2 regions of the Extibacter sp. GGCC_0201 genome follow, and region 1 is predicted to be linked to the other one. Evidence: predicted binding sites of a transcription regulator. Region 1 holds the regulator's gene; the other holds the start of a gene.

Region 1 (5,330 bases):
ATATACAATTCTTCGAGTTCTGTCTGAATGGAAGCTTTTTCTGCTGCCAGTTCCTGGCAGCGTACCGAATTGGTGTATACCTCTTCTTGTGTCATGAGCGTGTCTATCTCGGCGTCCCGTCCTTCCAGACTGCTGATGCGTTCCTCGGTCTTCTTGAGGTCATTCTGGCGTTTGCGCTCTTTTGCCTGGGCTTCTTTCTGCTCCTGCCAGCTCAGTTTAGATTCGGACACCTCTTCCGGTGCTGCCGATGGATCATCCGACTGCCCGGTTCTTGCATATACCGCGGTCAGTTCCTCTTTCTTCTCCAGATAATAATCATAATTGCCTATATAGTTGACGAAAGTCTGGTTGACCAGATCCAGAATCCTGGTGGCAGTCTCGTTGATGAAGTAACGGTCGTGTGACACATACAGCACAGTGCCGGTGTAATCGTTCAGAGCCTTTTCCAGGATTTCCTTGGAAGTGATGTCCAGATGGTTGGTCGGCTCGTCAAGGATGAGGAAATTCGCTTCCGAGAGCATGAGCTTGGCAAGCGATACGCGCCCCCTCTCACCGCCGCTCAGGTCGCCGATCAGCTTGAACACGTCGTCACCTGTGAACAGGAATGCTGCCAGCATATTGCGTATCTGCGTATTGGTGAGTTTCGGATAATCGTCGGAGATCTCAGCAAAAATGGTCTTCTCCATATGAAGCACATGGTGCTCCTGGTCATAATAGCCAATCTGTACATTCGTTCCAAGCGTAAAGGTTCCGCTGTCCGCGCCAATTACGTTGTTAAGTATCTTAAGCAGCGTCGTCTTGCCTGTACCATTATCACCTATGACAGCGACATGCTCCCCGCGCTTGATATCAAAGCTTATGTCGGAAAAAAGGTGCTGGGGAGGGAAAGATTTGCTCAGATGCTCAACGCTCAGCACGTCATTTCCGCTCACGCAGGAAGGCTCGAGGGAAAGATGTATCTCTGTGACGGCCTCCTGAGGCTTTTCCGCCGGCTGCATCTTGGCAAGCATCTTTTCCCTGCTTTCTGCCCGTTTGATGGATTTTTCCCGGTTGAAAGAGCGCAGCTTCTCGATGACCGCCTCCTGGTGCTTGATTTCCTGCTGCTGGTTCAGGTACTCTTTCAGCTTCGCGTCACGAATCATCTTCTTCTTTTCGGCATACTGGCTGTAATTGCCAAGGAAGACGGACAACGTCCCCAGTTCAATCTCAAGGACCTTCGTGACGACCCTGTTCAGGAAATACCGGTCATGGGAGACGATGAGTACCGCACCCTGGTAGTTTAAAAGATATGTTTCCAGCCACGCGATGGAATTGAGGTCAAGATGATTGGTAGGCTCATCCAGAAGAAGGATGTCGGGCTTCGTCAGCAGGAGCTTGCCAAGAGAAACCCTCGTTTTCTGCCCTCCGGATAGTGTGTCGACCTTTTTTGCAAAATCCGTCTCGTCAAATCCAAGCCCTTTGAGGACCCCGGTTATCTCGCTTTCGTAGGCATAGCCGTTGGCGCGCTCGAAGACGGCGGTGAGACGGTTATATGTATCCAGGCGCGCTTTTAAAGCATCTCCTTCGAGATGCTTCAATTCCAGCTCTATCGCGCGTATCTGGCGTTCCGTCTCTATGACGTCCGCCTTGGCTGTCTTTACTTCTTCGTAGATAGTGCTGCCGCCCGACATATCCTGATGCTGCGCGAGATAGCCGATCGTCCTGCCTTTCGTGAGGATGACGTCCCCGGAATCCGCCGGAAGTTCCCCCACTATCATCTTCAGTATGGTGGATTTCCCTGCGCCGTTCGGTCCCACGAGGGCGGCTTTTTCATAGTCCTCTATATGAAAAGAAGCGTCTTTTACGATGACATCTTCTCCAAATGCTTTATTCATTCCATGGCATGCTAGTATCATAACGTCCTCCTGCATCGTCCTGCATTGCTTTAAAAGCAGGCTCTGCTAACATTCATTATATCGAAAATAGGACAAAATACAACTAAAAGTTTGACTTTGAAGTGACAATTCTATATAATATTTTTTAGAACGTAACAGGAAGGTGAGTGGGCTAGTGGAAGAAAGAGAAATCTCTCAGGCAGTGATTCGGAGGCTGCCAAGATATTACAGATATTTGGGGGAACTGCTGGAAAACGGAGTTGAAAGAATATCATCCAATGATTTGAGCAAGAGAATGAAAGTTACAGCATCCCAGATTCGTCAGGACCTCAACAATTTTGGCGGGTTCGGACAACAGGGATATGGCTATAATGTAAAGTATCTATATACAGAAATCGGCAAGATTCTCGGCCTGGAAGAAAATCACAATATCGTCATCATCGGAGCCGGTAATCTGGGACAGGCGCTTGCGAATTACGCTGCATTCGAAAAACGGGGCTTTATCTTAAAAGGAATCTTTGATGTGAATCCCAGGTTAAACGGAGTATCAATCAGAGGCGTGCCGATTCGTATGATGGATGAGCTGAAAGATTTTGTCCAGAATAACAATGTCGAGATTGCCGTATTGACCATCCCGAAAGACAAGGCGATTGAAGTCGCGAATCTCCTGGTAGATAATGGGGTAAGGGCAATCTGGAATTTTGCACATACGGATCTGAACCTGCCGGACCATATTATCGTCGAAAATGTTCACCTTATCGAGAGTCTTATGAGGCTCTCCTATAACATAGGCCGTTATAACGAAGAACATAGCGATAAAAAATAAAGAAGTATAAAAACGTGTAATGATGGGCATGTGCAGAACAGGCTTGTCTTTACACGTTCTTTTATATACCGGAACTTTTCGCAGGCTAGAAAAGACCGGCAAAATAACAGGAGGTGAGAGGTATGAAATATCTGCTGAATGCATCCCAGATGAAGCGCGCAGATCAATATACGATTGAGCAGCTTCAGATTCCTCCATCAGATCTGATGGAACGTGCCGCGGCGGCATGCGTGGCCTACATGGAAGACAGCAGGTTGGACCTGTCGGAGGCATGTGTCGTATGCGGAACCGGCAATAACGGAGGAGACGGCTTTGCTATCGCAAGGATGCTTACGGAAAAAGGGCATACGGTCACAGCTGTCCTCGCAGGGGACGAAGGACAGTGTTCCCGGGAGACGAAGGAACAGATAAAGCGTCTGCGGCAGACGGGAACTGAGATTGCCACAGATTATGCAGAAGGCCGGTACAGCATCATCGTGGACGCATTGTTTGGCGTCGGACTAAACCGTACTCTCGAAGGGAGGTACAGGGAACTTGTTGAAGCCATGAACCGCTCAGAGGGATACCGGCTGGCGGTAGACATTCCGTCCGGCGTGTGTGCGGACAACGGCTCTGTCATGGGGACGGCTTTTAGGGCCGACGCTACAGTGACGTTCCAGGAGAGGAAGCTTGGACTTGAATTATATCCGGGAAAGGAATACGCGGGGCAAGTAGTGACTGCAGATATCGGTATAGATGCATCAGAGGTCAAAAAAGAGAGCGGTACGGCCTTTACATATGAAGAAAGCGATTACAAGCGCCTCCTTCCTAAGCGCAGGGCCGATTCCAACAAGGGGACATATGGGAAGGTGCTGATCATCGCAGGGAGCAAGGGCATGTCCGGGGCCGCTTTCCTGAACGCCAAGGCGGCCTATACAGTGGGAGCCGGACTGGTACAGATATATACGTCGGAGGATAACCGCGTCATACTGCAGACGCTTCTGCCGGAAGCGGTTATCAAGACATATGACTTTTACGATGAAGTCGAACTGCTCAAGCTGCTGAACCGGGCAGATGTAGTGAGCGTAGGTTCTGGAATCGGGACGAGTGACAAGTCGAGGAAGATACTCAGGACAGTGATGGAAAATGTAGAAGTGCCATGCGTGATAGATGCAGACGGGCTGAATCTGATTGCAGACCACAAGAAATATCTTGACCGGCTGCGCCATGAGAACTTTATCTTTACGCCGCATATGAAAGAAATGTCCCGTATGACAGGGAAGGACATCCCGGAGCTCAGATCACAGAGAATGCAGATTCTGCGGGACTTTGCAGAAGAGTACAGCGTCACCTGCGTGCTGAAAGACGCACGGACAGTCACCATGTCGGCGGGCAGGCAGCCGTACGTGAACCTGTCAGGCAATGCATCCATGGCGAAGGCAGGCTCCGGCGATGTGCTCGCAGGTGTGATAGCAGGCCTGCTGTCACAGGGGCTGGGACTCAGAGAAGCAGCGGAGCTTGGAACGTATCTGCACGGCCGGGCAGGGGAACTTGCATGTCTGGATAAAGGATGCTACAGCGTCATGGCATCTGATCTGATCGAGTATGCCGGCCGGGCAATGAAAGAACAGGAGGACAGATAGATGAAAGCATATAACAGAGTGTGTGCCAGGATAGACCTGGATGCGGTGGAATATAATATAGAGATGATGAGACGAAATGTCAGAGAAGGGGTTAAGATGCTCGGTGTCGTGAAGACGGACGGCTATGGACACGGAGCGGTGCAGATAGCAAAAATGCTCTCTCCGAAAGAGTATATGTGGGGATTCGCGGTCGCGACGCTTGACGAAGCTTTAGTACTGCGCCGCGCAGGAATTGAAAAGCCATTGCTCGTACTGGGCTGCATCTTTCCGGATCAACGGGAGGAAATGATAAAACACGACATCCGCATGACATTGTATACGGAAGAAATGGCCCGTGAGGTATCTGAACTTGCGGTCAAAATGGGAAAACAGGCATATATTCATATTAAGCTGGATACAGGGATGTCAAGACTTGGATTTATGATTGAAGAAGAGACGGCGGAAATAATCGAGCGTATAAGCAAGATGCCGAACCTGGCTTTGGAAGGAATGTACACACATTTTGCGAAAGCAGATGAGATAGATAAGTCTTTTACCGAAAAACAGATTAAAAACTACGTATGGATGAAAGAGACCCTTGCACAAAGAGGGGTAACATTCCAGTATTACCACTGTTCGAACAGTGCGGGAATCATCGATGTGCCGGAGGCGAACATGGATCTGGTCCGTGCCGGCATCTCTACCTATGGCCTGTATCCGTCTGAGGAAGTACACAAGGAAAATGTCCCGCTGAAACCGGCCATGGAGCTTATCAGCCATGTGGCACACGTGAAGTGGGTAGAGGCAGGTACCCCGGTGAGCTACGGCGGCACATATATTACAGACAGGAAGACTAGGATAGCAACGATACCGGTAGGGTATGGAGACGGATATCCAAGAAGCCTCTCCAATAAGGGATATGTCCTGATTCATGGGAAGAAGGCACCTATTCTCGGCCGCATATGCATGGACCAGTTCATGGTTGATGTGACGGAGATAGATGATGTGAAGTATGCAGACAAAGTGACA
Region 2 (5,330 bases), on a different contig from region 1:
TTCTGCGACTATCATCACAAGAGAGAATATGGCCGTCGTGAAGAAGGAGTGGGTACATGCAGGACAGACAATCCTGCCGTGTGACCTGAATACGTTCTGGGAGGCGGATATCCAGAGGAATGCCGACAAGTATATCGTTGACAGCCGGGATGAGCATGTGCTGTTTGACAGCATGGGATATTTTCCGGACGGGCTGCCTGAGATATATGCGGAGACAGGAGAGATTGTGGCTGGTATCAAAGAAGGCAGAGAACGGAAGGATGAACTGATCGTATGCTCTAACATAGGCATGTCTGTCTGTGACGTGGCCATGGCGAAGTATATCTTTGACTCAGCACTGGAGAGGAACCTGGGCACGGTATTGAAGCTGTAGAAACAGTTAACTGTCCTGCCGCAATAGTCAAGATTACAATGTAATATACGTATGGTACGGAGAACCGGGTGGATGGCTTAGCCGGGCTTATATGCCCACACTCGGTTCTTCTGTCGCGACCGGCGCTGGCACGACATACTTTCACTTGTGGTCGTGCAGCTTTTTTTTGGCCGACGGGGTTACAAAAAATATTGTTAAAAAAATATCAAAAAAGTATTGACAAATATTTAACGAGGTACTATACTAAGCCCTGAAGAAAGATAAACACTATTACGGGAGGAACATAAAAAATGGCGAAGAAAAAGGAAGCAATACCAGCAGTTGTCGACAGCGTAGAGACTCTCGAAGCTAAAATGAAAGCGATGAGAGATGCTCAGAAAGTATTTGCTACATACACACAAGAACAGGTTGATAAGATATTCTATGAGGCAGCACTTGCGGCCAACAAGATGCGAATTCCGCTGGCCAAGCAGGCAGTCGAAGAGACAGGGCGCGGTATCGTGGAGGATAAGGTCATCAAGAACCATTATGCTGCAGAGTATATCTATAATGCATATAAGAACACGAAGACATGCGGGGTAATCGAAGAAGATGCCGCTTTTGGAATCAAGAAGATTGCAGAACCGATTGGCCTTGTAGCAGCGGTCATCCCGACGACGAACCCTACGTCTACGGCGATATTTAAGACGCTTATCTGCCTGAAGACGAGAAATGCAATCATCATCAGCCCTCATCCATCTGCCAAGTCTTGTACAATTGCGGCGGCCAAGGTCGTGCTGGACGCGGCAGTAAAGGCAGGTGCTCCGGAAGGTATTATCGGCTGGATTGATGTTCCGTCTCTTGAACTTACGAATATGGTTATGAAAGATGCAGATATTACGCTTGCTACAGGGGGCCCGGGCATGGTAAAGGCGGCCTACTCTTCCGGAAAACCGGCGCTTGGCGTGGGTGCCGGCAATACTCCTGTTATAATAGATGACACGGCGGATATCAAGATGGCAGTAAGTTCTATTATCCATTCCAAGACATTTGACAATGGTATGATATGTGCTTCGGAACAGACCGTTACGGTTCTTGACAGCATATATGATGAGGTGAAGAAAGAGTTCGCCTATAGAGGGTGCTATTTCCTGAAGAAGGGCGAGGAGCTCGACAAGGTGCGTAAGACGATTATTATAAACGGCGCCCTCAACAACAAGATTCCCGGAAAGTCTGCCTATGAGATTGCTAAGCTCGCCGGTGTTGAAGTTCCGGAGGATACGAAGATTCTGATAGGCGAAGTCGAATCTGTGGATATCTCAGAAGAATTTGCCCATGAAAAGCTCTCACCGGTACTGGGAATGTACAGGGCGAAGACATATGATGAAGCGCTTGCAAAGGCAGAGCAGCTCGTAGCTGACGGCGGATACGGACATACGGCATCCCTGTACGTACATCCGGCGGAGCAGGAAAAGATTGCAAAACACGCGGCAGCTATGAAGACATGCCGAATACTTATCAACACACCTTCATCCCATGGCGGAATCGGTGACTTATATAACTTCAAGCTTGCTCCGTCTCTGACTCTTGGATGCGGTTCCTGGGGAGGCAACTCCGTATCAGAAAACGTTGGAGTAAAGCATTTGATTAACATCAAGACGGTTGCTGAGAGGAGAGAAAACATGCTTTGGTTTAGAACGCCTGAGAAGGTATACTTTAAGAAAGGCTGCATGCCTGTAGCACTTGATGAACTTGGAACAGTTATGAAGAAGAAAAAAGCATTTATCGTAACGGATTCCTTCTTATATAAGAACGGCTATGTTGCCCCGATTGAAGAGAAGTTAGACGAGATGGGCATCCAGCATACATGCTTCTATGAAGTGGCGCCAGACCCGACGCTGCAGTGTGCACAGAAGGGTACCGATCAGATGAAGCAGTTTGAGCCTGACACGATTATCGCTCTTGGCGGAGGTTCTGCCATGGACGCAGCCAAGATCATGTGGGTGATGTACGAGCATCCGGAAGCTGACTTTGAAGACATGGCAATGGACTTCATGGATATACGCAAGAGGGTGTACACTTTCCCGAAAATGGGTGAAAAGGCATACTTTGTGGCGATTCCGACCTCTTCAGGAACAGGTTCCGAGGTGACGCCGTTTGCAATCATCACAGATGCAGACACAGGCGTCAAATGGCCGATAGCTGATTACGAGCTGCTTCCGAATATGGCTATCGTCGATGTAGACAATATGATGACACAGCCAAAAGGACTTACAAGCGCTTCTGGCATCGATGTCATGACTCATGCGATAGAAGCATATGTATCAATCATGGCTACAGACTATACAGACGGGCTTGCGATGAAAGCAGTGAAGAATGTATTTGAGTATCTGCCTTCTGCATACGAAAATGGGGCAAATGATCCGAAAGCGCGTGAGATGATGGCTAACGCCTCCTGTATGGCAGGCATGGCATTCGCCAATGCGTTCCTCGGGCTCAACCACTCCATGGCACACAAACTGGGCGCGTTCCATCATCTGCCGCACGGTGTAGCCAATGCAGTCGTCCTCACAGAGGTTATCAGATATAATGCGGCAGAAGTGCCGACTAAGATGGGGACATTCTCACAGTATGAGTATCCACATGCGCTTGCAAGATACGCAGAACTGGGACGCTTCGCAGGTTGCCAGGGCAAGGATGATCAGGAAGTGCTCGACAGCTTCATAGCTAAGCTGGAAGATCTGAAAGAAAAGATAGGTATCAAAAAGACGATCAAAGATTACGGCATCGACGAGAAATACTTCTTAGATACGTTGGATGACATGGTAGAGCAGGCCTTCAACGACCAGTGCACAGGAGCTAACCCGAGATATCCGCTCATGAAAGAAATCAAAGAAATATACCTGAAATGCTTCTACGGTAAATAATATAATTTGTAATTAGGGACGTAACCTTTTTGAATTTTGTTACGTCCCTAATTGCATTTTGTGGTGTACCTATATGAAGACAACCGTGTACCTTTAGAGAATGGTTAAAATATTAACAATAAAATATAGTGAAAATAAAAAGTTAAAAATATATCAAATTCTCTTTCCAAATGAATCTTGGGGGTGTATAATGGCAGTATCTAATAAATGAACGGCTGTATATACTAAAAGGAGGCAGGGTTATGAATATGGAAAATGCTGTATTGATTGTTGAGAGACCACATAAGAAGGTGTATAAATGTGAAAAGGACATTGTCAAAGTCTTTCATCCGGGGCATCCGAAGGCAGACGTGTTCAACGAGGCGCTGAATACTGCAAGGGTGGAGGCTGCGGGTCTTGATATACCGAAGGTTAAGGAAGTGACGGAGATTGACGGCAGGTGGTCTCTTGTCATCGAATATAAAGATGGCAAGACGCTGGAAGAGATGATGGCTGTCGATGCAGATAATATGGAGAAGTATATGGAAGATTTTGTGGACCTCCAGCTCCAGATGCACGGCAGGAAGTCCCCCCTGCTCAACAAGCTTCATGATAAGCTGGCCCGGCAGATTAACGGATTGAAGGAACTGGACGCCACGACGAGGTATGATCTGCTGACGAGGCTTGACAGCATGCCGAAGCATGATAAAGTCTGCCATGGGGACTTCAACCCGAGCAACGTGATTGTAGGAAAGAACGGTAAGATGACAATCGTCGACTGGGCACATGCCACGCAGGGCAATGCCAGTGCGGACGCAGCCATGACGTATCTGCTGTTCGCGTTGAAGAACAAGGAGACAGCGGACCTGTATCTGAAGATATTCTGTAAGAAATCTGACACTGCAAGGCAGTATGTACAGCAATGGCTTCCAATCGTGGCAGCAGCTCAGCTTACGAAGGATAACGAACTGGAAAAGGAATTCCTCATGAAATGGATAGATGTAATGGACTATCAATAAAAGCCGCAGCATTCCGACAGGGGTAATTAGATAACAAAAATCCGGAGAAGAATACGTAAGTTCTTCTCCGGATTACTTTTTCATACCGGATGTGCGGCAGACCTTGCGTCTACCAGAAGACGTTGCCGCCTACGTTGACGCCTGAAGCGCCTGTCCATGCAGCGTTGAACGAATAGCAGTTAAGAACTGCAGAATGCCTCGCTCCGCCAAGCGCCGCCTGGGCGGCTGAATAGGCTGATTGTGACGGCCCTCTCGCCAGAACCCGGTTCAGGCTGCCGTCCCATGTAGGCGCGAACTGGCCTGACTGGTAGATGACTCCGCTGATAGTATTCGGATAACTCGGGCTGGCTACCCGATTCATGATAACCGTGGCAACAGCCAGCATCCCATCGTAGCTGCCACCGGCCTCGCACTCAAGTATAGCGGCAAATAACGCTGTATCAGATACATTGGCATCTATAGAACCTCCGTTGTTGACAGTCCCTCCATTATTGCCGTTCGTATTGTTATTATTACCATTGTCAGTCTTGCCTGGCGCTGTAGTAGGGCCGGCAACAGAATTATCCTGGGCGGTTCTGCTTGCCGCCGCCGCGGCTTTCGCACGTTCCAGCTGTGCACTGTACTCGGATAATTCACCTGAAGTAGAAGATATCTTCGCATTTAATGCTTCCTGCTTTGCTTCCAGGTCGCTTTGCAATCCCGCTAATTCTTCTTGTTGTGTTTCTAAGGTTCCCTGTTTCTTCTCAATGTCGGCACGGGCTGTTTGAAGTTCGTCCAACATCTGTCTGTCGTATGTACTTATATTAGTTACAAATTCTGCCTTGTTTAGAAAATCAGCCATGTTTTCGGATGAAAAAAGAATCTCAAGCAATGAGGCGCTGCCGCCTTCATACATGAACTTGATCCTGTCCTTCATGGCATCATACTGGGCATCCTCGTTAAGCTTAGCGGCGGCTACATCCAGCTTGGACTTTTCGACCGCGGCAGACAGCTCCTCTATCTTAGAGGATGTTGCATCCAGTTCGTCACATAAAGCGGACAGCTGACTGTTGA

What was found. The regulator Rex, encoded in region 1, represses fermentation and respiration genes when NADH is low (regulators of the CRP and FNR family bind a similar motif). The targets are predictions, from matches to a motif close to ATTGTTAANTANTTAACAAT.
Region 2: a site for Rex is predicted at 3,380-3,399, ahead of HJV72_RS13435 (aminoglycoside phosphotransferase family protein). Genes of this name have one in related genera too.

Annotation. Positions count from the first base shown of each region.
Region 1 covers NZ_JABFCH010000019.1:116-5,445, forward strand. Annotated here, with positions in the region: gene HJV72_RS12850 (ABC-F family ATP-binding cassette domain-containing protein) at 1-1,895, opposite strand, end outside; gene HJV72_RS12855 (redox-sensing transcriptional repressor Rex) at 2,050-2,700, shown strand; gene HJV72_RS12860 (NAD(P)H-hydrate dehydratase) at 2,823-4,322, shown strand; gene alr (alanine racemase) at 4,323-5,330, shown strand, end outside.
Region 2 covers NZ_JABFCH010000020.1:22,800-28,129, forward strand. Annotated here, with positions in the region: gene HJV72_RS13425 (ornithine cyclodeaminase family protein) at 1-373, shown strand, start outside; gene adhE (bifunctional acetaldehyde-CoA/alcohol dehydrogenase) at 664-3,279, shown strand; gene HJV72_RS13435 (aminoglycoside phosphotransferase family protein) at 3,522-4,277, shown strand; gene HJV72_RS13440 (coiled-coil domain-containing protein) at 4,387-5,330, opposite strand, start outside.